Regions from separate parts of the Bacillus pfraonensis genome, predicted to be linked through region 3. Evidence: predicted binding sites of a transcription regulator. Region 3 holds the regulator's gene; each other region holds the start of a gene.

Region 1 (10,258 bases), on a different contig from region 3:
CATTTTCTCTTTCATACGAGCTGTATCACGCTCTAAAATGCCTTTTAAATACTTCCCTGTATACGAACGCTCTTCTTTTACAACTTGCTCCGGAGTCCCTGAAGCAACGATTTGTCCGCCCTTGTCTCCACCTTCTGGACCAAGGTCAACAATATAATCAGCCGTTTTAATCACATCTAAATTATGCTCAATGACAAGCACAGTTTCCCCACTTTCAACAAGACGCTGCAGTACTTCTAGAAGTCGTGCAATATCATGTGCATGTAAACCTGTTGTCGGCTCATCTAAAATATATAACGTACGTCCTGTAGAACGGCGATGTAATTCAGAGGCAAGTTTCACACGCTGCGCTTCACCACCCGATAATGTCGTAGCTGGCTGGCCTAATTTCATATAGCCTAGTCCTACATCTACAAGCGTCTGTAACTTCCGTTTAATTTTCGGGATATTCGCAAAGAATTCTACCCCATCTTCAATCGTCATTCCTAGTACTTCAGAAATGTTCTTATCTTTATATTTCACTTCTAGCGTTTCACGATTATAACGTTTTCCATGACATACTTCACATGGAACATATACATCTGGTAAAAAGTGCATTTCAATTTTTATAATGCCATCACCACGACAAGCTTCACAGCGGCCACCTTTTACGTTAAAGCTAAAGCGTCCTTTTTGATATCCACGTACCTTCGCTTCATTCGTTTGTGCAAACACATCGCGAATATCATCAAACACACCTGTATATGTTGCAGGGTTTGAACGTGGTGTTCGTCCAATTGGTGATTGATCAATATCAATAACTTTATCTAAATGTTCAAGGCCTTTAATGTCCTTATGTGCGCCTGGCTTACTTTTCGCTTTATATAATTTTTGCGCTAACGATTTATATAAAACTTCATTGACCATTGTACTTTTTCCAGAACCGGATACACCTGTTACTGCTACAAATGTACCAAGGGGGAATGACATCTTCGCATTTTTTAAGTTATTTTCTTTTGCACCAATAATCTCAACTTTTCGTCCGTCCCCTTTCCGTCTTTCAAGTGGAACCGGAATAAACTTCTTACCACTTAAATATTGTCCTGTTAATGAATCATCATCATTCATCACTTCATCTGGTGATCCAGCTGATACAACTTGCCCACCATGAATCCCTGCACCAGGACCGATATCAAGTAAGTAATCGGCAGCCATCATTGTATCTTCATCATGCTCAACAACGATTAGTGTATTTCCTAAATCGCGCATTTCCTGCAATGTACGGATTAGACGGTCATTATCACGTTGATGTAAGCCGATAGAAGGTTCGTCAAGAATATATAATACACCCGTTAAACGAGAACCAATTTGTGTTGCCAGACGAATACGCTGTGCTTCACCGCCTGATAATGTTCCCGCCGCACGGCTTAATGTTAAATAATCAAGTCCTACGTTAATTAAGAAACTTACCCGCTCTTTAATTTCACGTAAAATTAAACGTGCAATCTTTTCCTGTTTTTCTGTTAGTTCAATGACATCGAAGAAATCATACACTTCTTGCACAGAGTACTTTGTTACATCAGAAATTGTTTTCCCGCCAACAAAAACAGCTAAGCTTTCTGGCTTTAAGCGACCGCCCTTACATTTCGGACATGCTTGTTCTGCCATATACTTTTCCATTTGCTCACGAATATAATCGGAGCTCGTTTCACGGTAGCGACGTTCAATATTTGGAATAACTCCTTCAAATAAAATCTCACTCTCTTTCACTTGACCAAAGTCATTCACATAACGGAAATAAACCTTCTCTTCTCCACTTCCATACAACACTTTATCAAATAAATCTTTCGGTATATCCTTTACAGGCATATCCATATCAATGCCGTAATGATTACACACCGATTGCAATAATTGCGGATAATATTGCGAACTAGTCGGTTCCCAAGGAGCAATCGCATGACCATTTAACGATAACTCCCAGTTTGGAATCACAAGTTCTAAATCTACTTCTAATTTCGAACCGAGCCCATCACAAGACGGACAAGCTCCAAATGGACTATTGAAAGAGAACATACGAGGCTCTAACTCTCCGATTGAGAAACCGCAATGCGGACAAGCGTGATGCTCACTAAATAACAGTTCCTCTTCTCCAATCACATCAATTAATACACGGCCACCGCCAAGTTTGAGTGCACTTTCAAGGGAGTCGGCAAGACGGCTCGCAATCCCGTCTTTCACAACGATACGGTCAATTACGACTTCAATGGAATGCTTTTTATTCTTATCTAACGTAATCTCTTCAGAAACATCAAGCATTTCTCCATCAACACGAACACGGACATACCCCTGTTTCTTTATATCTTCTAATACTTTCACGTGTGCACCTTTACGTCCTGAAACAATCGGCGCTAACACTTGTAATTTTGTACGCTCTGGGTATTCCAAAACACGGTCTACCATCTGTTCTACCGTTTGTGATGTAATTTCAATCCCATGATTCGGACAGATTGGCGTCCCAATACGTGCAAATAATAGACGTAAATAGTCATAAATCTCCGTCACGGTTCCGACCGTTGAACGCGGGTTACGACTCGTCGTTTTTTGATCGATTGAAATGGCAGGAGATAAACCTTCAATTGTATCCACATCCGGTTTATCCATTTGCCCTAAAAACTGGCGTGCATACGCGGATAAAGACTCCACGTACCTGCGCTGCCCTTCCGCATAAATTGTATCGAATGCTAATGATGATTTTCCTGAACCAGACAAACCTGTCACAACAACGAGCTGATTTCTCGGAATGGTTACATCAATATTTTTTAAGTTATGCGCTCTCGCACCTTTTACAACGATAAAATCTTTGCTCACTATTTTCACCCTTCCGCTTTTAATTCTAGCAGTAAATCTCTCAGCTCAGCTGCACGCTCAAAGTCTAGTGCTTTTGCCGCTTCCTTCATTTCTGCTTCCATCTTCGCGATTGTTTTTTCACGTTCTTTCTTCGTCATTTTCTTAGCCGGCGTTGTTTCGTATACTTCTGTTTCTTCTGCCGCTGTTGTTGCACGAATTACATCACGCACTTCTTTCTGAATTGTTTTCGGCGTAATACCATGCTTCTCATTGTAAGCTTCTTGCTTTTGACGACGGCGCTTTGTCTCTTCAATTGCAATATTCATCGATTTCGTGATCCGATCTGCGTACATGATTACATGACCATTTTCATTACGCGCTGCACGACCAATCGTTTGAATTAAAGATCGCTCTGAACGTAAGAAACCTTCTTTATCCGCGTCTAAAATCGCTACGAGTGACACTTCCGGAATATCGAGTCCTTCTCGTAATAAGTTAATACCGACAAGCACATCGAACTTACCAAGGCGAAGATCACGAATAATCTCAATCCGCTCTAGCGTTTTAATTTCAGAATGGAGATAGTTCACTTTAATCCCAACATCTTTTAAGTAATCTGTTAAATCCTCTGACATTTTCTTTGTTAATGTTGTAATTAATACACGCTCATTTTTCGCAATTCGGTCTTGTATTTCTCCTAGTAAATCATCAATTTGTCCTTCAATTGGCCTTACATCAATTTGCGGATCTAAAAGCCCCGTCGGACGGATAATTTGCTCCACAACTTCCGGTGTATGCTCTAGTTCATATGGACCCGGTGTGGCTGATACGTACACAACTTGATTCGTTTTCTCTTCAAACTCTTCAAACATAAGCGGTCTATTATCCATAGCTGACGGCAGACGGAACCCATGGTCAACAAGCACTTGTTTACGTGCCTGATCCCCGTTATACATCGCTCTTACTTGCGGCACCGTTACATGTGACTCATCCATAACAATTAAGAAATCATCAGGGAAGTAATCTATTAATGTGTAAGGCGTTGAACCCGCTGGACGGAGCGTCAAATGACGGGAGTAGTTCTCAATCCCCGAACAAAATCCCATCTCACGCATCATTTCTAAATCGTAACGAGTTCGCTGCTCTATCCGCTGCGCTTCTAGTAATTTACCGTTATCATTTAATTCTTTTAAACGTTCTTCTAATTCTTTTTCGATATTTTCAATGGCAACTTTCATTTTTTCTTCACGTGTAACGAAGTGAGATGCCGGGAAGATTGCTACATGTTCACGTTCTGCTAATACTTCACCTGTTAAGGCATTCACTTCACGAATTCGATCAATCTCATCTCCAAAAAACTCAATTCGAATGCAATGTTCATCAAGTGATGCTGGGAAAATCTCAACTACATCCCCACGTACACGAAATGTTCCACGCTGGAAATCAATATCATTACGGCCGTACTGTACATCAACAAGTTCACGAAGCAACTGATTACGATCCTTCTCCATACCAACGCGCAAAGAAACAACAAGTTCACGATATTCTTCTGGTGAACCTAAACCATAAATACAAGAAACACTTGCCACAATAATGACATCATCACGTTCAAATAAAGCTGATGTTGCGGAGTGGCGCAATTTATCAATCTCATCATTAATTTGTGCATCTTTCTCAATAAACGTATCGGTTTGTGGTACATACGCTTCCGGTTGATAATAATCGTAGTAACTCACAAAATACTCAACCGCGTTATTCGGAAAGAAATCCTTGAGCTCACTATACAACTGTCCCGCTAACGTTTTATTATGAGCCATTACAAGTGTTGGCTTCTTCACTTCTTTAATCACATTCGAAATCGTAAATGTCTTACCCGTTCCTGTCGCTCCAAGCAACACTTGATGTTTCTTACCATTTTTAATCCCTGCTACAAGCTGCTCTATCGCTCTTGGCTGATCACCTTGCGGGGAGTATTCAGAGACAATTTCAAATTGATGTTCCAAAAAACCGACCTCCTCGTAAAAAATCTGTATTCCCATTTTACCACGAATGCCCATAAAAAAACCAAGAAAACGAACAGATATTCGGTAAAGTTTTCGACAATATATACATAGAAAAAGGAAGGAGCCCTCTTCATATAAGTTCCTTCCTTTTTAATTTCATTTATTTTATTGGCAAACTGAACAAGTGATACCCATTATGATCAATCTCTTTCTTACAATCATGTAGCGTATACCTTATATCTTCACGAATATCTTTTATTACCTTTTTACAAGTATCAGAGTAAATTCTCTCATCTTTACCTGCAAATTTATCATAGGAACTATCTAAAGAATAGCTAATTGCTTTTCCATCGTATTCTAACGTTTGGAAGATTGGGTCTCCTTCATCTGTATAATTCACAATCCTTATTTTATCTCTGTCCCCTTTTTCAACATTTGTAACGAACTTCTCGAACTTATGTAAATTAGAAATTTCATGCCCTTTTGCAATCACATCATTTTTCTCATCGATCTTACTGTTAGACTGTGAACATGCTACTAAACTTACTATAAAAAGATATATCAAACTCGTTCTTTTCCTGATCGTCACCCTCCCCTATTCAAGTTATTTATATACACTGTAAAAGATTCTTTATAACTACTAGCACAACCTTTTATCAAATAAAAAAGTCACTCTTATTTTATAAAAGTGACTTCTCTTTCCCTTTCTCCTTCTTCGGAAAAAACACATAGGAAAATGTAATAATCGTATCAATAAGAAGGACAATGCCCCATATCTGACTTATACGACTTGCCGCCTTATTTAAAACAATACCTTTTTCAAGCCAATCGCCCCACTGTTCAACCGGAACAAGTCCATACATAAAGAAAAATACAATATGAACGGCAGTAAACAAAACAAGATGTAAAATCCACTCCCAAAGCTCCTGCTTCGTATGAGCCCGGCCCGTAACTTCTAATGGCTCCTCAATAATAGGCATCGGTTCATTTCGCCATTTAGCAACAAGCTTCTGCACGCGTATATCTAATTTTTTCAAATCTTTTTTTCCATAAAAGAGTGCGTAAAGTAATATCACTAAGGTTATAATTTGAAAATTAGAAAACTTCCCTGTGTGATAATAGTCAATAACTCCTAAAGTCAAAATAAATACTTCATTAATCAGCAATACAATTCCCATGATAAAACTTGCTTTCCGTAATCGAAACCCATAACGTAGTAAAAAAAATCCAATAGCTGATACCCAAAATACAACTTCCGCTCCAATTAAGAAATACCAACGATATTCTGCAAGTAAACTCATTTCGCCCGCTCCCTCTCATCATATATACGAAAAGCCTCATCCATATACGTTAGAAGCTCTTCTTCAATTGGATACATATTCATCTTCTGTGAATCTTCTTTTGACTTTCTTACTTCCCACAATTTATCTAGAAATGCTTCATCGCCATTTGCCATCTCCATACACTTCTCCATTAACCTTTTTGTAGCCTCTTGTACTTCATCATGAGATGCAGCTTTTCCTTCTTTCATAAAGATGCGTAATTCCTTGAATACATCCACCCATTCTCGAACATTTTCATCTTCCTCACTCATATTTGGCAAATTGCCCAGCAATTTTTGTTCTTCCTCTGAAAATATCTTTTTTTGAAACATTTCGCGTATACGAGGAGACTGTTTTGAAAGTTGAATCAGTTCAAACATGATTTTCCAATCCAGCTCTCCTTCAAGTTCTGCTGAATACACGACAGCCTGCAAAATCTTTTCCATCCGATTAAATTTTTTCTGCTCTTCTTGTACAAATTTAAGCTGTTTTGCCAACGATTCTTTCAAACTTAATTCATCTGTCATTAGCATATTCATAATCTCTTTTAGCGAGAAGCCCATTTCTTTTAAAAACAAAATTTGTTGCAACCGAATGACATCAGTTTCACTATATAGACGGTGTCCACCTTCTGTTTTCCCACTCGGTTTCAGCAAATCAATTTGATCATAATAACGGAGCGTTCTTACTGTAACTCCTGTTTCCTTTGTAAGTTCTTGAATCGAAATCATTCCCATCACCCTTTCCTCTTTCATTGTAAAAGATGACGTAACGTAACTTTCAAGTGTTTTTGTAAAAAAATGCAAAAAAGCTGATTACATGAATGAACCAGCTTTTACGGGAATAATATTTTTTGAATTGTACGTCCACATGTCAAAACAATCACACCAACTAAAACGCTTGTTGCTGTTTTATGATAGTGCGCTGATACTAGTAAATAATACGATAATCCAACAACTCCAATCACAACAAGCATACTCGGCACTGGATTGTGAACAAAATTTTGCATACCCCATATAAATGCAAATAACGCCGCTACCACACATAAAACCGCTAATCCCATTCTTTTTCCCCTTTATTTATCTATTTGTAAAACTTACCTCGCTACTCACTCTCTTCTACTTTTCTAAACTGCCACTTCGGCCAATAGTTCACAAAAAAGTATATAAACTGTCCAATCACAAAAAGAATAAATGGCGTCCCCGCACTCCCGTAAACAATCAAATTATACATACCCCATACCGCTAAACTGATTGCATAAAACAATCCTAAATATTTAAAAGCTTTATTCGATTGATGTCTTTCATACTCATCTTGCATTCTCATTCTCTTTTCACTCCTTTATTCCAATGTAAATATCTCCTCTACCCTCATCTCAAAATACTTCGCAATCTTCAGAGACAATTCCAAACTCGGGTTATAACGATGATTTTCAATTGCCACAATCGTTTGCCTCGTCACTTGCATCGCTTGCGCCATTTCAATTTGCGTTATGTAATTTTGCTTTCTTAGTTCTTTAATTCTATTTTTTACACCCATAGGCTCCACCTTTAAAAGTAAAGATATCTTTACTTTAATTATAAATATTTTCCAGAAATGAGTAAAGATATCTTTACAAAATAAAAAGAGACATATCAACTATGTCTCCTTCTTCTCCCTTACATAAACCCTAACGCATATACAAGAATATACCCAAGAATAGAAAGGCAAACAGACCCTACTAATCCTGCTACAAACGCTCTACTTCCCAATTTACGGAACGTCGTAAACTCTACATTTAAACCAAGACCAGCCATTGCCATCGCAATGAGCATATAAGCAATACTTACAATATATCCTGCAATTGCCTCAGGGATAATACCTAATGAATGAAATGCACTCATTGCCAAGAATCCTAAAATAAACCATGGAATTGGAATATCACGCCAAGAGCCTTTTTGCCCATTCCCTTCACTACGCTTAAACCATAAACCAATTAAAATCGCTACCGGTACAAGCATCGCAACGCGCGTTAATTTTACAATAACCGCAATATCAACAGATGCGCTCCCACCTGGTGCGGCCGCAGCGATGACGTGGGCGATCTCATGCAGCGTTGCTCCAGAAAATACACCGTAACCGTAAGGAGATAAACCGAGAATCGGATATAATAGCGTATAAATGAGAGTAAAAATCGTACCTAAAATAGCAATAATCGCTGCTCCAACTGCCGTTTCATCATCCTTTGCTTTCACCTGCGGCGCAATTGCCACGACTGCAGCCGCGCCGCAAATCGCTGTACCGCACGCCGTTAAAATCCCAAGCGTCTTATCTACTTTAAAAAAACGTGTTAGTGCGTATACAACAACAAGTGTAAATACAATAACGATCGCTGCAATAACTAACACTTTTGGCCCAGCCTTTGCAATATCAACTAGATTCAAACGCATTCCAAGTAAAATAATTCCGAAGCGAAGTAACTTCTTACTGGCGAAATTTGTTCCTAGGGTTGCTTCATAAGGTAAACTAATTATCGCTCTCCAAATCATCCCAATTAGAATAGCGATCACTAATTGCCCCATAATATTTAAAAACGGAAGCGTCGCTAAATATTTCGCAGCAATGGCAATTAATAACGTAATTCCAATCCCTTGCGAAAAACCGAGACGCTTCTTCTTTTGTATAACAAGTGTTTGTTCCACTTCGTACCACTCCAATAATCATATTGGAACATGCATGTTCTTTATATTTACATTATAGAAGGGTTTCAATGATAAGTTTAATACCAATATTCAATCTCAATCATCAGAAAAACTTATGATAAACTAGAAAAGCGGAAGCGGCTCGCCCAGCTCTAACCAGCTAAGGTTTTCCGCACACAAGGCGCTCTTTGCCATTCTGCCGCTATCCAAAAACAAAAAAAGGAGAGGACACAATGAACGTCGATATCTTAAAAATATTTGTGACTGTCGTAGAACAAAAGCATTTCTCTCGCGCGGCAGAACTACTCAATCTTTCGCAGCCCGGCGTCAGCATGCATATTCGTAATTTAGAAAACGAATTTGGTAATACTCTTATTCAGAGGTCCCCAAAGCATGTCCAAGTGACAGAGGCCGGTAACATTTTATATATCCATGCAAAGCAAATGCTATCTCTTTATGAAGAAGCAAAACAAGAAATTAACGAACTACATAATGTTGTTACAGGAACGCTTCGCATCGGCGCAAGCTTTACGATTGGTGAATACTTACTTCCGAAAATATTGGCGCGCTATGCCAATGAAAATCCACTCGTAGAAGTACATACGCTCATCTCCAATACAGAAGAAGTTCTCCAAAGCCTTCGTTCGGGCCAAATCGATATCGGCTTAGTAGAAGGTCAAGTCATATACACTGATATAGATGTAGAGACCTTTATGGAAGATGAAATGAAACTTGTTGTTCCACCAAATCACCACCTTCTGAGCATACATACAATCAACGAAGATTCCCTTCAAGATCAAGTATGGGTTCTGAGAGAAGTTGGCTCTGGCACACGTGCCTATAGCGATCGCTTTATCCATCATCATCATTTAAAAATGAAGCGCTTCTTTACCTTTAGCAGCATTCAAAGTGTGAAAGAGGCTGTTGCTGCCGGGCTTGGCATCGCCATCCTTTCTGACTGGACTGTAAGGAAAGAACTACAAACAGGCGAACTATTCCATGTCGAAGTTCCAACTGAAAAACTCATCCGTCCTTTCTCTATCGTACGCGGTAAATACTTTATCCACTCTAAAGCCATTCAAGTGTTTTTAGATCATGTTCAATTATTTGCACAAAAACAAAGTTGACCTTCACATTAGTGTGAAGGTTTACAATACATATGAAAGGGGTGAAGCAGAGTGCGAATTGGAGAACTATCAAGGCGAACTGGCGCAAGCGAACGCTCACTGAGACATTATGAAGAAAAAGGTTTATTACCTTCTAAACGCCTTGCAAATGGTTATCGTGATTTTAACGAAACAGCTATCGAAAAAGTCAAACTCATTCAAATGTACTTACAACTCGGCTTAAACTTAGAAGAAACTGCACGAATGCTGCGTTGTTTAGAAATTGAACCACATTTATACGAAAATCCATGCAGTAGCAT
Region 2 (10,258 bases), on a different contig from region 3:
CATAATAATAAAGCACTTGAGTTAGAGATTACAGCGAAGGGTGCAAGTTATGTAGATATTAAAAATGAGGATGGAAATGCCATTTTTAATGGTACACTTCAAGAGGGACAAACAGAAAAACATGATTTAACAACAGCGAAAGAAGTACATCTTAACATTGGAAGTGCACCAAATGTTGATGTTAAACTGAATGGCCAAGTTGTTGCTTTCCCATTAGATCCAGAAAAGGAATATCACCAAAGATTAGTGTTTAAAAATCTAGGGGTAGGGCAACCTGCACAATAACAGTCATCGCCTCGATGACTTTTTTTCAATGAACAAATGTTTTTGACATGATGGAGGAATAGCTGTGAATTTACCAAATAAAATTACAATATCTCGAATCTGCCTAATTCCAATTTTTTTAGTAATTATGTTAGCTCCTTTTAACTGGGGAACATATACAGTTGGAAATGTAGATTTACCAATTCAACATTTAGTAGGGGCAATCATTTTTATTGTTGCTTCAGCTACAGACTGGATTGATGGACATTATGCAAGAAAGTATGATCTCGTAACAAATCTAGGGAAGTTTCTTGATCCGTTAGCTGATAAGTTACTTGTTTCAGCTGCGCTTATTGCATTAGTAGAAATGCAATATGTACCAGCTTGGATTGTTATTGTAATCATTAGTCGTGAGTTTGCTATAACGGGATTACGTCTTGTTCTGGCTGGAACTGGTGAGGTTGTTGCGGCAAATATGTTAGGGAAAATTAAAACATGGACGCAAATTATTGCGATTTCAGCGTATTTATTGCATGATGTACCGTTAAATTTAATCCATATTCCGGTTGCGGATATTTTCATATGGATCGCACTTTTCTTTACAGTTATTTCTGGCTGGGACTATTTCTGGAAAAATAGAGCTGCTTTTGTAAATTCAAAATAACAGCTTATGGGGGAATCGGAATGAATGCCGAAATTATTGCGGTTGGAACAGAATTGTTGCTCGGACAAATTACAAATACAAATGCGAAGTTTTTATCTGAAAAGTTAGCTTCCATCGGAATTAATGTGTATTATCATACTGTTGTGGGTGATAATAATCATCGTTTACAAGAGGCGATTCAAATTGCTGAAAAGCGTGCAGATATCCTCATTTTTACTGGTGGATTAGGACCGACAAAAGATGATTTAACGAAAGAAACCATTGCTTCAACCTTACAAGAAGAACTTGTTTATGATGAAGTGGCATTAACGTCAATTGGCGAGTATTTTAAACGCACAGGACGTGAATTCACAGAAAATAATAAGAAACAAGCACTTGTTTTAAAAGGCTCGACTGTATTTGCAAATGATCATGGTATGGCACCAGGTATGGGCTTAGCTAAGAACGAAAAAGTGTATGTTTTGTTACCTGGTCCACCAAAAGAAATGCAACCGATGTATACAAGTTATGTAGAGCCATTTTTACGTAACTTTACAACTGAAGAGCATATATATTCCCGTGTTCTTCGTTTTTTCGGCATTGGAGAATCCCAACTGGAAGTGAAAGTTCAAGACTTAATTGACGGGCAAACAAATCCAACAATTGCTCCGCTAGCTTCAGATGGAGAAGTAACGCTTCGCTTGACCGCTAAACATCATGATGTAAAGCAAGCAGAAGTACTTATTCAACATGTAGAAGATTTGATTTTAGAACGAGTAGGGGAATTTTTCTACGGATATAACCAAGATTTTCTTCATACTAAAGCAATTGATTTATTGAAGAAAAAAGGTTTAACTTTAGCGTGTGCGGAAAGTTTAACAGGTGGTCTGTTTGGAAATCAAGTAACAGAAAATGCTGGTGTATCTTCTGTATTTAAGGGCGGCGTAATTTGTTATCATAACGATGTAAAGCAACATATATTACATGTACCTGAAGAAACATTACAAACACTTGGTGCTGTTAGTGAACAATGCGCTCATTATCTTGCTGAAAATGTAAAGGCATTGCTGAAGGCAGATGTTGGGATTAGCTTCACGGGAGTAGCAGGACCGGATTTTTCAGAAAATAAAGAACCAGGAACTGTATTTATTGGGTTAGCAATAAAGGATGAGCCGACAGTGGTATTCCCTCTTAAATTAAGTGGAAGTCGTCAGCAAGTCCGAGAACGCTCTGTAAAATATGGATTTTATCATTTGTATAAAAAGCTAGAAGAGATTTAATCTCTTCTAGCTTTTTTGTAATGAAAAATCATACATTCTTCTATAGAAAATAAAAAAATCGAATAAATGTTCGATTTTTGTTGGCAAATTAATATGAAAATAGGTATAATAAGATTAGCAATTCAGTTAAGGAGGAATTTTGAATGAGTGATCGTCAAGCGGCATTAGATATGGCGTTAAAACAAATAGAGAAGCAATTCGGTAAAGGTTCCATTATGAAGTTAGGAGAACAGGCAGAACGTAGAGTTTCTACAGTACCAAGTGGTTCGTTAGCACTTGATGTAGCTTTAGGTGTTGGTGGTTATCCGCGAGGCCGTATTATTGAAATCTACGGACCTGAAAGCTCAGGTAAAACAACGGTTTCCTTACATGCGATTGCAGAAGTGCAACGTCAAGGTGGACAAGCGGCATTTATTGATGCAGAACATGCGATGGATCCGGTATATGCACAAAAGTTAGGTGTTAATATTGATGAGTTATTATTATCACAGCCTGATACAGGAGAACAAGGTTTAGAAATCGCAGAAGCATTAGTACGAAGCGGTGCAATTGATATCATCGTAATTGACTCTGTAGCAGCTCTTGTACCAAAAGCAGAAATCGAAGGAGAAATGGGTGACTCTCACGTCGGTTTACAAGCACGTTTAATGTCACAAGCACTTCGTAAGCTTTCTGGTGCAATCAACAAGTCAAAAACAATTGCAATCTTTATTAACCAAATTCGTGAAAAAGTTGGGGTTATGTTCGGGAACCCAGAAACAACTCCAGGTGGTCGTGCGTTGAAATTCTATTCAACAGTTCGTCTAGAAGTGCGTCGCGCTGAGCAATTAAAACAAGGTAATGACATTGTTGGTAACAAAACGAAAGTAAAAGTAGTGAAAAATAAAGTAGCACCTCCTTTCCGTGTTGCTGAAGTGGATATTATGTACGGAGAAGGTATTTCACGAGAAGGTGAGATTTTAGATATGGCTTCTGAACTTGATATCGTTCAAAAAAGCGGTGCTTGGTATTCTTATAATGAAGAACGTTTAGGACAAGGACGCGAAAATGCGAAACAGTTCTTAAAAGAAAATCAAGATATAAGGGAGGAAATTGCCTTCTTTATTCGTGAACATCATGGGATTGGTGAAGATTCTGCACCTGAGAGCACAGAAGAAGGAACTCTTCTTGACTAATAAAAGACACGATTTCGTGTCTTTTATTTTTTATCCCAAAATAATATGTAATGTGGTTGTTCGTTAAGGCACTCTCGTTTGTGAAAATTGATTTGGTAGGAGCTGGTATCATTAGTGAATATAAACTTTCTTCGTTAAAAGAAGATTTTCATGACAAAGGTAAAGAAAGTAAAAGTAGACAACGCTTGACAATGAAAAATGCGATAGATACAATGAGAATGTATATTTTTTCTTATATACGATACACTCTTCTCTAGAAGAGAAGTAACATTCGGAGTAGGTCCTATACCTTTTCGAAATAATAATATGACATTTTAATTGTGAAATGAAGAAAGTCCCTTAAAAAAGCGGGGCGACGGTCTTTGCTGTACGTTGCAAATCAATGTACATGCCGACAGTCTTTTTTCATTCATAGCAAGGGGAGGTGAAATCATGAGTAGTACAGTTTGGGTACTCATCTCCATTTTGCTTGCAACAGTCGGTGCAGTTGTTGGCTTTTTTGTTCGAAAGTCTATTGCAGAAGCGAAGATTAATGGTGCAGCAAACGAAGCGAAACGCATTTTAGAAGATGCAAATCGCGAAGCAGAGGCACTTAAGAAAGAAGCGCTTTTAGAAGCAAAGGATGAAATTCATACACTTCGTACAGAAGCTGAATTAGAAATTCGTGATCGTAGAAGCGAATTACAAAAACAAGAAAATCGTTTAATGCAAAAAGAAGAGAACCTTGATCGTAAAGACGAAACGCTCGATAAGCGCGAGCAAATGTTAGAAAAGAAAGAGGAATCTCTTGTAGCGAGACAACAACAGATTGAAGAGTTGGAAAGCAAAGTGGGAGAGTTAGTTCAAAAGCAACAAACGGAATTAGAGCGCATTTCCAATCTGACACGCGAACAAGCGAAAGCAATCATTTTAGGGAAAGTGGAAAGTGAAATTTCTCATGAAATTGCCGTTATGGTAAAAGAAAGTGAAGTTCGTGCGAAAGAAGAGGCGGATAAGAAAGCAAAAGAGATTTTATCTCTTGCAATGCAAAGATGTGCAGCTGATCATGTTGCTGAAACAACCGTTTCGGTTGTAAATCTTCCAAATGACGAAATGAAGGGACGTATCATCGGACGAGAAGGGCGTAATATTCGTACGTTAGAAACGTTAACGGGTATTGACCTTATTATTGATGATACGCCAGAAGCGGTAATCCTATCAGGGTTTGATCCGATTCGTCGTGAAACAGCTCGTATCGCTCTTGATAAGCTCGTTCAGGATGGACGTATTCACCCAGCGCGTATTGAGGAAATGGTTGAGAAATCAAGACGTGAAGTGGATGAGTATATTCGTGAAGTGGGAGAACAAACGACATTTGAAGTGGGTGTACACGGATTACATCCGGATTTAATCAAGATTTTAGGTCGTTTGAAATTCCGTACAAGTTATGGTCAAAACGTGTTAAAACACTCTATGGAAGTAGCGTATTTAGCAGGACTTATGGCAGCGGAGCTTGGCGAGGACGAAAAGTTAGCGAGACGTGCAGGTCTATTGCATGATATCGGAAAAGCAATTGACCATGAAGTAGAAGGCAGTCACGTTGAAATTGGTGTTGAACTCGCAACGAAATATAAAGAGCATCCAGTTGTTATTAACAGTATCGCATCTCACCATGGTGATACAGAGCCAACTTCCATTATTGCAGTTTTAGTTGCAGCAGCGGATGCGCTATCAGCTGCAAGACCAGGAGCTCGTAGTGAGACATTGGAAAACTATATTCGCCGTCTTGAAAAGTTAGAAGAGATTTCAGAATCCTATGAAGGAGTGGAGAAATCCTTTGCAATTCAAGCGGGACGCGAAGTTCGCATCTTGGTAAAACCAGATACAATCGATGATTTAGAAGCTCATCGTTTAGCGCGTGATATTCGAAAACGTATTGAAAATGAACTGGATTATCCAGGACATATTAAAGTAACAGTTATTCGTGAAACACGTGCAGTGGAATACGCAAAATAAAGTGGTGAAATACCACTTTATTTTTTTGTGCTGGGATTGGGTAATATAAAATAAAGTGTTTGTAAATCACCTTTATTCGATTTCAATTCTAATTGGCTAGAATAGAAGAAAAGTTTAAATGAGCAGTTTGTTTTTCTTATAAGTAAACAACTTGTAAGGTAGTAATAAAATAAGTATATAAATCCATTTTGATTTTTCGACGTATAAGCCACGGCTATGGATAACAAAAGGTAATCTGTACTCGTTTTTTCTTTTTGTTTTCACTTGGCATGAGGCAAGAAAAGGATCTGACCGCTTCTATGCATAGTTGGATGCGCTCTCCCATCTAAAAAGAAGGATTTTATGTTGTTTTTTCATTTGTATTTATATAGTACATAGAAAGGGTAATAAATATGAGAATATTATTTGTTGGAGATGTAGTAGGATCCCCTGGAAGAGGTATGATTCAACAATACGTACCAGCGTTAAAGAAAAAATATACACCTACAGTAACAATTATTAATGGAGAAAATGCTGCGGGTGGTCGCGGTATTACAGAGAAAATTTACCGAAACTTTTTAGAGTGTGGTGCACAAGCAGTTACGCTTGGGAATCATGCTTGGGATAATCGTGAAGTATTTGAATTTATTGATGATGCAAAATATCTTGCAAGACCAGCTAACTTCCCAGAGGGGACACCAGGAAAAGGACTTATTTTTGTAAATTGTAACGGTACAGAAGTAGCGGTAATTAACTTACAAGGGCGTACGTTCCTTCCCCCAATTGATTGTCCATTCCGAAAAGTGGATGAATTAATTAATATTGCAAAAAAGCGCACGAATATTATCTTTATTGATTTTCATGCTGAGACAACAAGTGAAAAACAAGCACTTGGTTGGTACGTAGACGGACGTGCTACAGCAGTAGTAGGGACACATACACATGTTCCAACAGCAGATAATCGTATTTTACCAAGTGGAACAGCTTACATTACAGATGTTGGAATGACTGGTCCATACGATGGGATTTTAGGTATGGATCGTGAAGCTGTACTGAAGAAGTTTTTAACGAATTTACCTGTACGTTTTGAAGTAACAAACGGAAGAACACAGTTAAGTGCAGTATTAATTGATGTGGATCCAAATACAGGAAAAGCGAAGAAGATTGAACGTATTTTAATTAATGATGATCAGCCATTTTTCGAATAATACCTTTTAAAAGTTAGAAAAAACATTATATTTTAATTTTTTAGAAAAATTACAGAAATTTAGCAGGAATACATGTCTTTCCTCGTGAATATAAGTTAAAGTGAAATAATCGCTAATACTTTTTAAAGAAACGAGGAGGAAACGAGGAATGGAAATATTAAAAGTTAAAGCAACTTCGGTCCCTAACTCTGTAGCCGGTGCACTTGCTGGAGTTATTCGCGAACGCGGAACAGCAGAAATCCAAGCTATTGGCGCAGGTGCATTAAATCAAGCCGTGAAGGCAGTAGCAATTGCAAGAGGGTTTGTAGCGCCTAGTGGTTTGGATTTGATTTGTATCCCAGCTTTTACAGACATTATGATTGATGGTGAAGAACGTACAGCAATAAAATTAATTGTAGAACCTCGTTAAGTTTGAACAACCTGTTTGCTTCCATGCAAACAGGTTGTTTTTATGGGGAAGGGGGAATAAAAGTGAAAGTGTTTGATGCACACTGTGATGTACTATGGCAATTGTGGAATGCAAAAGGAAAGAAGAATTTTCAAAACGATCCGTCTCTACATATTACGTTTGAACAATTGGAAAAAAGAAAAGGAAGCATACAATGCTTTGCGATATACGTACCTGAAAGCGTTTCATATGAGCGGCGTTTTGAAGCTGCGTTATCTATGATAGATATATTTTATAACCAGATTTTATCGTTGCCGAGCATGAGATTGATTCAGACAAAAAAAGATATAGAGCAGTTAGGAGCAAGTGAAATTGGTGCTATTTTAACATTAGAAGGTGGCGAAGCGATTGGAAAAGAAATGATTAAATTACGCACGCTCTATCGTTTAGGAGTTCGATCTATGGGACTTACGTGGAATCATGCGAATTTATTAGCTGATGGAGCGCTGGAAACAAGAGGAGCGGGACTTACTACGTTTGGTAAGAAAGTTGTAGAAGAATTGAATGCGTTTCGTTTATGGACAGATGTCTCTCACTTAAATGAAAAAGGTTTTTGGGATGTGATGGAAATTGCTCAATATCCAATTGCATCACATTCAAATTGCTATGGGCTTTGTCAACACCCGCGTAATCTGAAAGATGAACAAGTACAAGCACTTATTCAAAAAGATGGTGTAATTGGTGTAACATTTGTTCCAGAGTTTTTAACTAATCATAGGCCTGCTTATATGGATGACATATTACGGCATGTGGAACGCATTTGTGCACTTGGAGGAGAGCATAATATAGGATTTGGTTCGGATTTTGATGGTATCACAGAAACGGTTGTCGGTGTGGAAGCATATCGGCGATATGAATATGTAATCAATGAACTGAGTAAGCGATACAGTGAAACGCATGTTCAAAGCTTTTTATATGATAATTTCATTAATCATATTTCTTTCTAGGTACCTATTTTATAATGTATTTTTAATTTAAAAACAAAATTTTGAAAAGTTAAAAAATTTGAATAAAAAATCAAGCCAAATTATTGCATTTTCTTCATGGTAAGGCTAGAATTGTAGACGAATTAAGATTACGCAAAACATTCAGGGAAATCTGAAGAGGTATAATTTGCGTCCATTGTAGTTTCTTTGCATAAAAAATGCTACACTATTACTGTAAAAAAATACACTACAATGAATGCAGCCAAAAGGGGTGTAGGAGATGATTAGTCAACTTTCATGGAAAGTTGGAGGACAACAAGGTGAAGGAATTGAAAGTACAGGTGAAATCTTCTGTATTGCATTAAACCGCTTAGGATATTATCTATACGGTTACCGCCACTTTTCATCACGAATTAAGGGTGGTCATACCAATAATAAAATTCGCGTAAGTACAACTGAAGTACGCGCGATATCAGATGATTTAGATATTTTAATTGCTTTTGATCAAGAAACAATTGATTTTAACTTCCATGAGCTACGACCAGGTGGAATTGTCGTTGCAGATGCAAAATTTAATCCAACTATACCGGAAAGCGCAGATGTAAATCTATATGCAATACCGTTTACAGATATTGCTTCTGAGCTAGGTACATCATTAATGAAAAATATGGTTGCTGTCGGAGCATCTAGTGCAGTATTAGGATTAGATGAAACTGTATACTTAGAAGTTGTTGATGAAATTTTCGGCCGCAAAGGAGAGCAAGTTGTTGCGAAGAATATGGAAGCAATTAAACGTGGCTCTCAATATATGAAAGAATTGCTTGGTGAGAAAGTAAACATGATGCAGCTTGAAAAAGCTGATGGCCAAAAACGTATGTTTATGATTGGTAACGATGCAATTGCATTTGGAGCAGTAGCTGGTGGTGCACGCTTTATGTCAGCATACCCAATTACACCTGCATCTGAAATTATGGAATATTTAATTAAAAAACTTCCCAAAGTAGGCGGAACAGTTATCCAAACAGAGGATGAAATCGCTGCTTGTACAATGGCGATTGGTGCGAACTATGCTGGTGTACGTACGCTTACTGCGTCAGCAGGACCGGGTCTATCTTTAATGATGGAAGCAATCGGCTTAGCTGGGATTACAGAAACACCTCTTGTTATCGTAGATACACAACGTGGTGGTCCAAGTACTGGTTTACCAACAAAGCAAGAGCAATCAGATTTAATGGCAATGATTTACGGTACACATGGTGAAATTCCAAAAATCGTAATGGCACCAAGTACTGTTGAAGAAGCGTTTTATGACATTGTCGAAGCATTTAACTTAGCGGAAGAATATCAAGTTCCTGTTATTTTCTTAACAGACTTACAGCTTTCTTTAGGAAAGCAAACAGTAGAACCGTTGCAGTTAGACAGAGTAGAGATTCGCCGCGGTAAGCTTGATTTACAAGCAGAGTTACCAGAGCGTGAAAATAAAGCGTATTTTAAACGTTATGAAGTGACAGAAGATGGTATTTCACCACGCGTGTTACCTGGTATGAAGAATGGTGTTCACCATGTTACAGGCGTAGAACATGATGAAACTGGTAAACCATCTGAATCAGCATTGAATCGTAAATCGCAAATGGACAAACGTTTCCGTAAAATGGAGAATTTGAAGTTTAATACCCCTGTATACAAAAATGCCAAGCATGATGACGCTGATGTATTATTAGTAGGTTTTAACTCTACTCGCGGTGCAATTGAAGAAGCGATGGAGCGTTTAGAGCAAGAAGGATTGAAAGTAAATCATGCTCACGTTCGGTTAATTCATCCGTTCCCAACACATGAAATCCTTCCCCTTGTGAAGGGTGCAAAGCGCGTTGTTGTTGTGGAAAATAATGCAACTGGTCAGCTTGCTAACATTATGAAGATGAATCTTGGTAATGGAGAGAAAATTTCTAGTCTGTTAAAATACGACGGAAATCCATTTTTACCAAAAGAAATTTACAACGAATGCAAAAAAGGGGTTGTATTAAATGGCAACATTTAAGGACTTTCGTAACAGCGTAAAACCAAACTGGTGTCCAGGTTGCGGTGACTTCTCAGTGCAAGCAGCAATTCAACGTGCAGCTGCGAACGTTGGTTTAAATCCAGATGAGTTAGCTGTTATTTCAGGTATCGGGTGCTCAGGTCGTATTTCAGGTTATATTAATTCATATGGCGTTCATAGTATTCATGGACGTGCACTTCCAATTGCACAAGGTGTAAAAATGGCAAACCGTGATTTAACAGTTATTGCATCTGGTGGTGACGGAGATGGTTTTGCAATCGGTATGGGACATACCATTCATT
Region 3 (10,258 bases):
TAATAGCGTCTTGTAAATATTCCGTACTTTCTTCTTGAAGTAACTCTTGGAGTGCTTCTTCATAAAATGTATCTTGATGAAATGTTGCTGCTAAGAACTGATAAACCGGATCTTCTAGATTTTTTTTTAATAGCATATATTTCTTTCCTCCTATTAGTCAACTGGATAACCTGTTAAAATAAAATTTCTATTGCCGTCTTTTCTGCAAAGGAAGAGTTGCAAAAGAGCATCCACTTAAAGGATGCTCTTTTGTATAATATATTCTTTACAGTTTCCTCATTGATTCTATTTAAGTTACTATACTCATTTATCCAGAAAGTTTGAAAGACATTTATCCAATCAAGGTTATTTAAGAATTATTTATTTTCTTATCTTATCTTATCTAGTTTCAACTAATAATAATTTTATTTCCACAATGTAGAGGTAATTTGTTTTAAATGAAATTCAATATATTCAATAACTTCTTTATAATTATCAGATGTAAATTCGTGAATTGGGTTTTCGCAATCCATGTTTTTCATAATTAAAACTAGGTAATTACCATCGGGGGAAATATCAGGGTTCCAACCGAGATCCAATGTAATCGATGATTTCTCATGATAAAGCTGCAACAAACTTTCAGTAAACATAAACCAGCAATCGTCATCGGGTTCCAAATTTCGCGGATCTATTTCAACAAAATTGTTATAGTTCACTTTCCATCCTTCTGTTATCCTCAAGGGATGAATATTTACTTTAGGAACATCTAACTTAACAGATTTTCTCATAATCATAACCTCTTTCACAATTTCTAGTCACTTAATCTAATTTTCTTAAATATTTATTTAACCTTTCTCCAGCGATTGGATGTCCATGATACACATTTCCACTTGTAAGTTCTGCTCTAATCCAACTAGTTGGATTACCATTATCATAACCGATAACTTTTCCCGTATCATAAATGAAATAGTAATTATTATTACCATTATCAATTATATGCCCTTTTATCAGTGCTTCTTTTTCTATTACCTTATTATTTGCACTCGGTAAATATTGAGCATGCCTTTTACCTGTTTCACTAAATTTTTTTGCTTCTTCAGAAGTTCTAGCCTTTAGATGTTTATTATCATGAGGAGAGTAATTTGCATTATTTATCTTGGTTCTAAAATCTTTTCTACCATAGTAACTATCATGAGCTATTTCATCATGCTTTTTTGAGATATTAGGTTTAGTAGAACCGGTAGTATTAGTAGCGTTATTAGTCTTTGCAAAATTATAATAGGCTTGATTTAGTTCGCTTTGAGGTATCTTGGTTATGATATTTCCACCAGAGAAAGCAAAAGAAACATCTTTCTTAAAAGATTGTAAAATATCGTTTGCTTGCTTCAAGTCTTTTATTAGCGCTACTCCTTTAGATAATGTACTTGCTCCACCTGCTCCTTTTGTGACGAGGCCTGCTTTACCTAGTCCCTTATCGAGAATTAGACCGATAGCTATTTGTGTTAATCCATAAGTAGTCCATTGCGTACGGCTCTCTGCATCTCCATCTAATATATCTCGTTTCGTAGTACTTGAAAAAGTCAGTGCTAATACGACTTGAATTCTCCGGATTATTATTGGGCAATTGTCACTGGTTTAATTGGATTATTACTGAAGGGTGGAATGTAATATGTCAAAAGAGAATATCAAAAAAAGATTCCGCAACTGGAAAACATGGGTTGCGGTTTTTTTTATTGGTTGGATTCTTATTTACGAGATTTGGTATGCCAGAAGCAAAGAGTTTTTTAGATGAATTAGCGCCTTATTTGTTATCAGTTGGTATCACATTAGGCATTTGATCAGACTATAAAATGAAATCTGAATATACTAATAAAAAAGGAGGTGTTGAATAATGGGTTATATTGTAGACATTTCTAAATGGAATGGCAATATTAACTGGTCAGTTGCGGCTCCACAGCTTGATTGGGTTATTGCCCGTGTACAAGATGGTTCAACCTATGTAGACCCAATGTACAAGTCGTATGTAGCTTCTATGAAGAATCATGGTGTGCCATTTGGGAATTACGCGTTCTGCCGCTTCGTTTCTGTAGAAGATGCGAAAGTAGAGGCAAGGGACTTTTGGAACCGCGGTGATAAATCTGCTACGGTTTGGGTTGCTGATGTAGAAGTGAAAACAATGACTGATATGAGAGCGGGAACACAAGCTTTCATCGATGAGTTACGTCGCTTAGGCGCTAAGAAGGTTGGGTTATATGTCGGCCATCATATGTACAAGCCATTTGGCATGGATAAAGTGAATGTAGACTTTGTATGGATCCCTCGCTACGGTGGAAACAAACCCGCGTATCCATGTGATATTTGGCAATACACTGAAACAGGACATGTTCCTGGCATTGGTAAATGTGATTTGAATCAATTAGTTGGAGATAAACCGCTTTCTTGGTTTACAGGAGAGAATACAAGTAATAACCAACAAAATGGTATTGGTATCGCAGTTTCTAAGTATCCTGTTGGTTATGGAGTTAATCTTTATAACGCACCGGATGGTCATTTTACTGGTGAATCAATTAAAGATAAAACACCATATTTAATTCTTGAAGGTGCTTGGTATGGTGGAGATAAAAACATGCTTTGCTTAGGTTGGGAACAATGGGTTCCACAGGAACATGTTAACGTTCAATGGTTTAAGGCATACTCAAAATATCCCCCTGGATACGGTATTAATACGTATAATGCGCCAAATGGTGATTTCACTGGAAATGTCGATGGATCAATTCCGTATGATATTTATTCCCGTAAAGATGGATGGATTGATCTTGGACAAAGTACATTTGTGAAAGAAGAACATTTTGATATTAGATAAAAGAAAAAGCCGGCTCTTATGAAGTGACCCCAAAAAGTTAGACAGAAAAATTAAGCGGCTGATTGGATATGAGTCCGGTATTGAACTGGACTCATTCCGTTTAACTTTGCTTTAATTCTTTTGTGGTTGTAATAATGAATATAATTCTCTAATTCTACCTTTTTTCTAAAGAAGTTAGGTGGGAGATAGACTGCCCGTAACGGCCCGATTGGTGAGAGCTAATAATCAGTGGGGGATGAGGAAAACCCCCACTGATTAAAGTTTCACTTTATTGTTTGTTTAATGTTCTATTAAATTGGATAAAGGAATTTCCTGTTCATTTTGCGGCTCGCTAAGAGGATAAATTCTAGCTGTTTCGTTATTTTCATCTACATTTTGAATGTAGATTGGAATTCCATTATAGGTTACATTAGCCATAACAGGTGAAGCCGCAATCTCTTGTGCTCGTTGTGTATTCATGATAATGACCTCCTTTTGACTTATAACAATCATAATATTTACTTTGAACTACTTAATTATTCTTATTATTTAATGGTAAGTGAATAGAGAATTAATAGGTATTAATTTTGATTTTAAACATATAAGTGTATAAAGTTTATCTGTATGGACAAGGAGTGAGTAGAATGAACAGGGTAGGGAAAGCTGATTTTGTTTCAGGGTTTGTACCGAATCATAATCATGGATCAGTTGATTATACATCTGTCGATGCGGGCCATGTACATCAATGTTTAGATGTAACCTCTCCACCAATTCAAACGCAGGATGGGCATATACACTATACAGAAGGATATGTAGTATTTGAAGATGGACATACTCATTATTATAAGGCATACTCAGGACCAGCTATTCCAGTTGGAGATGGAATGCATGTGCATTATTACGATTTTTATACAACAGAAGATAATGGACATAAGCATCGTATAAGAGGAGTGGATCAGCCTGCTCCAGGTAATAAATAGGTAAAGGAAAGTTCACATGTCAGCAGAATGTGAGCTTTTTTATTATATATACTGTTTTTAAAAACAGTATATATGGAATTTGAGTTGTTGTTTTTTGGTATAGTAAATATTACTAATTCATATACATAATATAGTATGAATGCTCTTAAGGGCATTAGGGGGGATTTTAATGACTAACGGGCAACAACAACCTATTCCTGGTCACTTTGTTATGGATACACAGCGGGCTATGTTGCTTCCGCCGGAATTGAAAGCTGCACCTTCTGAATCATTAACAGAACAATTATTTATTGAAAGGTCCTTAACTGAAAATCGATTTTGGTTACGGATTATGAAGGAGCATGCGCTCTTTCTTAGTGAAGGGTTTAATCGGAAAGATAAAAATCTAATTCAGCAAGTAGAGCAGTTTTTTCAGCTTTTTGATCGACATTTACAAAAAGCATTCTCTATTCCTCAAACTGTTCAAGCAGTCAGGCAATTAAACGAAGAAAGTATTCAGCTCGTTTATGCTTTTCGTAATTATAAAAGAAACCTTTTAATTTTAATTATTAATTGTAAGGTAAGTGGTTTCAATTTTCCGTTATTAGTAGATCATATTGCACGAGAAGCGGAATATTTTATAAGAACACTTCAGAAATTTAATGAAGGAAAAATGGATCCAATTCAAGATGCGATAATTAGTGAAAATGTGTTTTGGCTAAGAATTATGATGGAGCACTCTCGTTTTATTGCCTCGCTGCTTGATCAATCAGAGCGAAATTTAGTTCATACTGCTTCGAAATTTGGTGATGATTTTGAGGTTCTTCTTGGTCAAGCGAGGGATGTTGAATCTATGTTATATCAGAAACAGCCGACATATCCGATTATTGGAAAATTAAATAAAGATAGTGAAAATGCTACAGTTGAATTGAGGAATTTCAAAAAAGCTGGATTAGAGCTTATCCAAACATGTCAAATTAAAAGTGTAATTAATCCGTTATTAGCTGACCATGTTGTAAGAGAAGCTGAGCATTTCTTATTTATGATTCATGTGTTGGAAGAAAGGTTGAAACAAAAACAGATGCAACAGTCGATGGGATAAGTGCTTTATTATCATGGTAGATACATAATAGAGCCTATAGATTTCGAAGAATTCTATTTAATAGTTTATTTTTTTATCATGAGAAGGTCGGTAATTTCTATTCTAAGGAATTATCGGCCTTTTCTGTATGCTCGCCTTTCTTCATAAATATAGACTGTACGAAAGTGGATGATCCAACTTCGTATCAAGTTTCACACAATATACAAAAAATAACTAATTACACTGTGATAATATTAGTAATGGAATAATATGAATTTAGAACGTAACGGAGATGATAAAATATGACGACGTGGTTTGTAGTTATGTTAATTCTTTTCGGTGCTTTTAAAATAATAGTGGCGAGTATACCAACTTCTGTTGTAGAGTCTATTATTAGTAGATTTGAACTGCATCCGCAACTTAATAATGAGGCTGTTACTGTAACTGTCGATGGAAAACGCTTAGAAGGTGAAGAGAAAATTCAAATTGTTGATTATTTTAACGAAGCGATATTTTTAGAAAAATATTATTTTCCTCCACAAAGCAGTGGGACGCCATTGATCATCGATACTAAGAGGGGAAAAAACGATGTTAGGTTTTCTGTGTACAGTTACGATGATCACGTTGATGTAGTCAAGCAGTATAAGAAGAAAGTAGTCGCGTATAGTCTGCGTTCCAAAAGCCTTCAAAACTATTCTCTTTTAGTAACGGGAAATTTAGCTTAAAGAGATCATTAAAGAAACTGTTTAAACATATTATAAATACTGATAAGTTAATTTTAAAATGATATTACATATGAAACGGTATATTTAGGAGGAGAATTAGGGATATATCTCTGATGTAGTTATGTTAGGACATAACAATCTATAAAAAATATGATTGATCACGGTTTTTCCTGTAGTTAGGGGGGATCGTGATTTTTTAATTAGTTGGGTATAAAATGGTTTTTAATAGACAACAGTACCTTGCAATAAACAATAGTAAATGGTATATTATGGGTAACGCAAGTACCTTGTATTGAGTGGTACTGATTGGAAAGGAGGATTGTCTTTGAACGTCCAGTTTAAAAAAGGTGTGCTAGAGCTGTGTGTACTGGCGCTTGTCAAACGAAAAGATTGCTACGGTTATGAACTCGTTCAGCAAATCTCCAATAAATTTTTAATATCGGAAGGGTCAGTATACCCATTATTACGTCGTTTAACAAAAGAGGGATATTTTCAAACGTATTTAAAAGAATCAACAGAAGGACCACCACGTAAATATTATCAATTAACGACTCAAGGAGAAGCGCAACTTCATTTACTTGTAACGGAGTGGCGTGATTTTGCTAAAGGGGTACAAGAAATTATTGAAGAGGTGTAATGAGATGAACAAAGAACAGTTTCTTCGAGAATTATCGGGACATCTTAGAAAGGTACCAGAAGAAGAAAGACGTGATATTTTATATGATTATGAGGAGCACTTCCAATTTGGATTAGAGGAAGGGAAGACAGAGGCTGAAATTATAAAAGGACTTGGTTCACCAAAAGCAATTGCGAAAGAGATGTTGGCATTATATCGTTTTGATGAGATGAAGAAAGATCCGTCTGCTTCGAATATAACAAGAGCTGTAATGGCGGCAATTGGTCTTAGTTTATTAAACTTTATTATTGTATTAGGACCTTTAATTGCAATCGTAAGTTTTATATTTTCCCTTTGGGTTGGAGGCGCGGTCTCGATTGTGGCGCCATTGCTAGTAGTGATTAAGATACTAACGGGTACATTCTTATGGCTTGATATATTTGTTTCTATTACATTTGTTGGAGTTGGATTATTGTTATGTATAGTTGCTTACTACTGTACAAAAGGGTTTAAAAATTTTTGTGTGGGCTATGTCAATTGGAATCTCAAAATGATTAAAGGGGAATAGATGAGATGAAAAAGATATTGTTAGTAGCTGTCGCTTGTATCATTATTGGAATTATTGGTATATCACAAACATATACAAAAGCAGTAGATGCGGCAGAAAGGGGGAATAAAGAAAAGGTTATTAAAAATGAAGAAATCCGAAATTTGGAAATTGATTTAGATGCTGGAGATGTTACGATTCAAAAAGGAAATGATTCTTCTTTTTATATAAAACAAATAGGAAATATTGCAAAACAAAAAGTGAGTGTTGATGAACAAGGGGATACGCTAAAGGTTCAAGGTAAGATAAAAAAAGGGGTTTCATTCGATTTTTCATTTTTATCTTTCGGGTTTAAAGCGCCAGGGATAATAATCGTTGTTCCGGAACGTTCTTACCAAGATATAAAAGTAAGTTCTTCTGCGGGTGAGATAACAGTAAATGATATAAAAAGTGAACGTGTAGAAGCAACGACGTTTGGTGGAGATGTAGAAATGGAGCGGGTGATAGCGAAGAAAGTAGAAGGGTCTTCAAAAGCAGGAGAAGTTAAAATGAAAAAAGTAAGTGGAAAAGTTGTAGCGAAAACAACAAGTGGAGATGTAGATATTGTAGATCATGATCCTAAATATGATTTAGAGGCAAGTTCAACTGCAGGAGAAGTTGATATTCGATTACTTCAGAAGCCTCAAGATGCGACTATAAGTGGGAAAACATTTGCAGGAGAAGTGGAGATTTTCAAAGAAGAAACGAAAAATGTAACATTAGGAAATGGTAGTGTAAAAATTAGCGGACAAACATCTGCAGGAGACGTTACAATTGAAGCGAATTAAAAAATAGACCAGTTTAACTGGTCTATTTTTTAATGTAAATCGCGGTATACACCGATTACTTTTCCAATAACAGAAACTTTATCTAAAAGGATCGGTTCTAAAGAAGAGTTTTCTGGTTGTAAGCGGAAATGATCTTTTTCTTTGTAAAAACGCTTTACAGTTGCTTCGTTATCTTCTGTTAAAGCAACAACGATTTCCCCGTTGTATGCAGAATGTTGTTGGCGAACAACAACTAAATCTCCGTCCAGAATACCCGCTTCAATCATACTATCTCCAGAGATTCGTAACATAAATACTTGGTCTGCTCCAGCAACAACACTTGCAGGAAGTGGGAAGTGTTCCTCTACACTTTCAACTGCTGTAATCGGTAAGCCTGCTGTAACTTTCCCGACGATAGGAACTTGAACAACTGATTGTGTTTCTGTTTCGATTTTCACTTCTCCTAAAATTTCAATGGCTCTCGGTTTTGTTGGATCACGTCGAATATAACCTTTTTCTTCTAGACGTGATAAATGTCCGTGCACAGTAGAACTAGAAGCAAGGCCAACCGCTTGACCAATTTCGCGTACGGAAGGTGGATAACCTTTTTCTTGTACTTTTAGTTTGATGAAGTCGAGAATGTCTTGCTGGCGTTTTGTTAACTTTTCCATGTTTTTTAACACCTCGTTTTCTTTCAATTTTCTTACTTATAAGTATAACATGCGAAAAAACATTCTACAAACATAAGTTCGAACAAAAAGACGATTTGTGATACACTAAAGGAAAAATCGAAATGAGAAAGAGGGTTTTAAAATGAATGCAATCATTTATGCCCGTGTAAGCACAACGAAAGAAGCGCAGGAAACATCATTATCACGCCAAAAAGATGAATTATTGCATTTAGCTGAGCGGTATCAAATGAATGTTATAAAGGTGATTGAGGAGAAGGCAAGCGGTTATACGATTGAAAGAGACGGTATATTAGAAGTGCTGGACATGATTCGAGATGAAGAGATTGATGTGCTTCTCATTCAAGATGAAACGCGGCTTGGAAGAGGGAATGCAAAGATTGCGTTAATGCACTGTTTACATAAAGAAGGGATCAAAGTATATACACATACGCATAATGGGGAATTACAGCTTTCTGATTCAGATTCTATGGTATTAGATATTATTGGTATAGTTGAAGAGTATCAGAGGAAGATTCATAATTTGAAGATTAAACGTGGAATGCAGAGAGCGGTAGAAAGAGGGTTTCGTCCAGAAAAAAATTTAAAAAATCGTCATTTGAGTACAGGACGTGAAAAGAAAGAAGTGCCGATTGAAGAAATTGTACGTCTTCGTCGTAATGAATTAACATTTGAGGAAATTGCTGCGACGCTTCGTGGTTTTGGACATGATGTATCAAAAGCAACAGTACATCGCAGATACGTGGAATATACGAAGCAATTGCTTGATAAACAAGACTAACTATTGTATGATAATAATCAGTTTTAAGTAGAAAGGGGATTCGAGATGCTAAGTCACGAACTCATTGAACGCATCAATTTCTTAGCGAAAAAAGCAAAAGCTGAAGGATTAACTGAAGAAGAACAACGTGAGCGCCAATCGCTCCGTGAACAATATTTAAAAGGATTTCGTCAAAATATGTTAAACGAATTAAAAGGCATTAAAGTCGTTAACGAAGAAGGTAAAGATATTACACCAGCGAAATTAAAAGCATTAAAAAAACAAGATAATGCAAAGTTAAATTAAAAGATGGGCGAAGCCCATCTTTTTTTGATTTTAGTAGAATTGTTTATTTGATAACTTTCCAATTACGGTTGATTGTCGCTTCAATTGTTCCCCGTTCTAATATGTAATTCGCAATAAGTTCAGACATATCAATTGGTATGTCTTTTATGATGGGTTTATTTTGGTACATAGAATAATTTCCGCCACCACTTGCGCGATAATTATTCATGACTACGTCATATTCTTGATCAAGGTGAATGGGAGATCCATCATATTGTAGGGAAACGACTCTTTCACCAATGGGCTTTGAAATATTTAATGTGTACGAAATTCCTTCCCACATATCGTAATTATAATGCTGTGGTTTTGGTTCGGTATAAGCAGGATTTACAATAATATTCCCATCTGTATGTAACGTGAAATATTCAGCAGATAGCTCAAGGGCTTCTTTTATATCTTTTCCTGTAATCCTTATGACCTTTAATGTATTTGGATAAATATAATTTGAAACAATATCTCTCATTGTAATATGTTTTGGAAAGCCAGAAGATTCATTATGAAATAGGCTTGTACAAGAGATATTGACTTCAGCTACTTCCATCTGCACTTTATTTATAAATTCGATAAAAGGATGGTCTTGTAAACGTGTTTGCATCGCAGTGTGAATTTGCATGTCACCAATAATGGTGCCGATTGGTTGATCTAGCCATTGTTGCGTTTGATTTTCGTAGTTAGATACAAGTGAAAGTACTTTTTCGTCTGCTTGAACGCCTTTAACAGACAACAGTTCCGAATGACATTTTTTAATTATCCATCGATCCTTATTTTGTTCTAATTCTACCCGAACTTTTCCTAATGAATGCCCATTAGATCCGGGTTGTACAATTGTTACACCATTTACTTTCGTATTTGCAATAGAGCGATGTTGGTGACCTGTTAGTAATATATCAATACCATCTATTTCTTGAC

The links. Region 3 encodes LexA, which represses DNA repair genes until DNA is damaged. Its sites were predicted from a motif close to CGAACATATGTTCG; they were not measured.
Region 1: uvrB (excinuclease ABC subunit B) is a predicted target of LexA. The motif match lies at 4,900-4,913, and genes of this name have one in related genera.
Region 2: recA (recombinase RecA) is a predicted target of LexA. The motif match lies at 2,247-2,260, and genes of this name have one in related genera.

Annotation. Positions count from the first base shown of each region.
Region 1 covers NZ_JAHCDO010000003.1:272,354-282,611, forward strand. Annotated here, with positions in the region: gene uvrA (excinuclease ABC subunit UvrA) at 1-2,847, opposite strand, end outside; gene uvrB (excinuclease ABC subunit B) at 2,853-4,829, opposite strand; gene KFD70_RS04010 (DUF4362 domain-containing protein) at 4,990-5,418, opposite strand; gene KFD70_RS04015 (hypothetical protein) at 5,510-6,130, opposite strand; gene KFD70_RS04020 (MerR family transcriptional regulator) at 6,127-6,882, opposite strand; gene KFD70_RS04025 (hypothetical protein) at 6,987-7,214, opposite strand; gene KFD70_RS04030 (hypothetical protein) at 7,256-7,471, opposite strand; gene KFD70_RS04035 (helix-turn-helix transcriptional regulator) at 7,493-7,690, opposite strand; gene KFD70_RS04040 (YeiH family protein) at 7,810-8,832, opposite strand; gene KFD70_RS04045 (LysR family transcriptional regulator) at 9,066-9,959, shown strand; gene KFD70_RS04050 (MerR family transcriptional regulator) at 10,011-10,258, shown strand, end outside.
Region 2 covers NZ_JAHCDO010000030.1:23,209-33,466, forward strand. Annotated here, with positions in the region: gene KFD70_RS23065 (helix-turn-helix domain-containing protein) at 1-285, shown strand, start outside; gene pgsA (CDP-diacylglycerol--glycerol-3-phosphate 3-phosphatidyltransferase) at 350-928, shown strand; gene KFD70_RS23075 (competence/damage-inducible protein A) at 949-2,187, shown strand; gene recA (recombinase RecA) at 2,331-3,362, shown strand; gene rny (ribonuclease Y) at 3,795-5,357, shown strand; gene KFD70_RS23090 (TIGR00282 family metallophosphoesterase) at 5,750-6,544, shown strand; gene spoVS (stage V sporulation protein SpoVS) at 6,693-6,953, shown strand; gene KFD70_RS23100 (dipeptidase) at 6,977-7,939, shown strand; gene KFD70_RS23105 (2-oxoacid:acceptor oxidoreductase subunit alpha) at 8,199-9,956, shown strand; gene KFD70_RS23110 (2-oxoacid:ferredoxin oxidoreductase subunit beta) at 9,943-10,258, shown strand, end outside.
Region 3 covers NZ_JAHCDO010000015.1:12,719-22,976, forward strand. Annotated here, with positions in the region: gene KFD70_RS16100 (contact-dependent growth inhibition system immunity protein) at 1-136, opposite strand, end outside; gene KFD70_RS16105 (hypothetical protein) at 405-767, opposite strand; partial or broken gene KFD70_RS16110 (cytoplasmic protein) at 799-1,560, opposite strand; gene KFD70_RS16115 (glycoside hydrolase family 25 protein) at 1,871-2,842, shown strand; partial or broken gene KFD70_RS16120 (IS3 family transposase) at 2,893-2,994, opposite strand; gene KFD70_RS16125 (small acid-soluble spore protein H) at 3,122-3,301, opposite strand; gene KFD70_RS16130 (YmaF family protein) at 3,466-3,801, shown strand; gene KFD70_RS16135 (DUF2935 domain-containing protein) at 3,971-4,882, shown strand; gene KFD70_RS16140 (YfmQ family protein) at 5,164-5,586, shown strand; gene KFD70_RS16145 (PadR family transcriptional regulator) at 5,912-6,223, shown strand; gene KFD70_RS16150 (DUF1700 domain-containing protein) at 6,228-6,770, shown strand; gene KFD70_RS16155 (DUF4097 family beta strand repeat-containing protein) at 6,776-7,576, shown strand; gene lexA (transcriptional repressor LexA) at 7,606-8,226, opposite strand; gene KFD70_RS16165 (YneB family resolvase-like protein) at 8,369-9,025, shown strand; gene KFD70_RS16170 (DUF896 domain-containing protein) at 9,071-9,310, shown strand; gene KFD70_RS16175 (bifunctional metallophosphatase/5'-nucleotidase) at 9,354-10,258, opposite strand, start outside.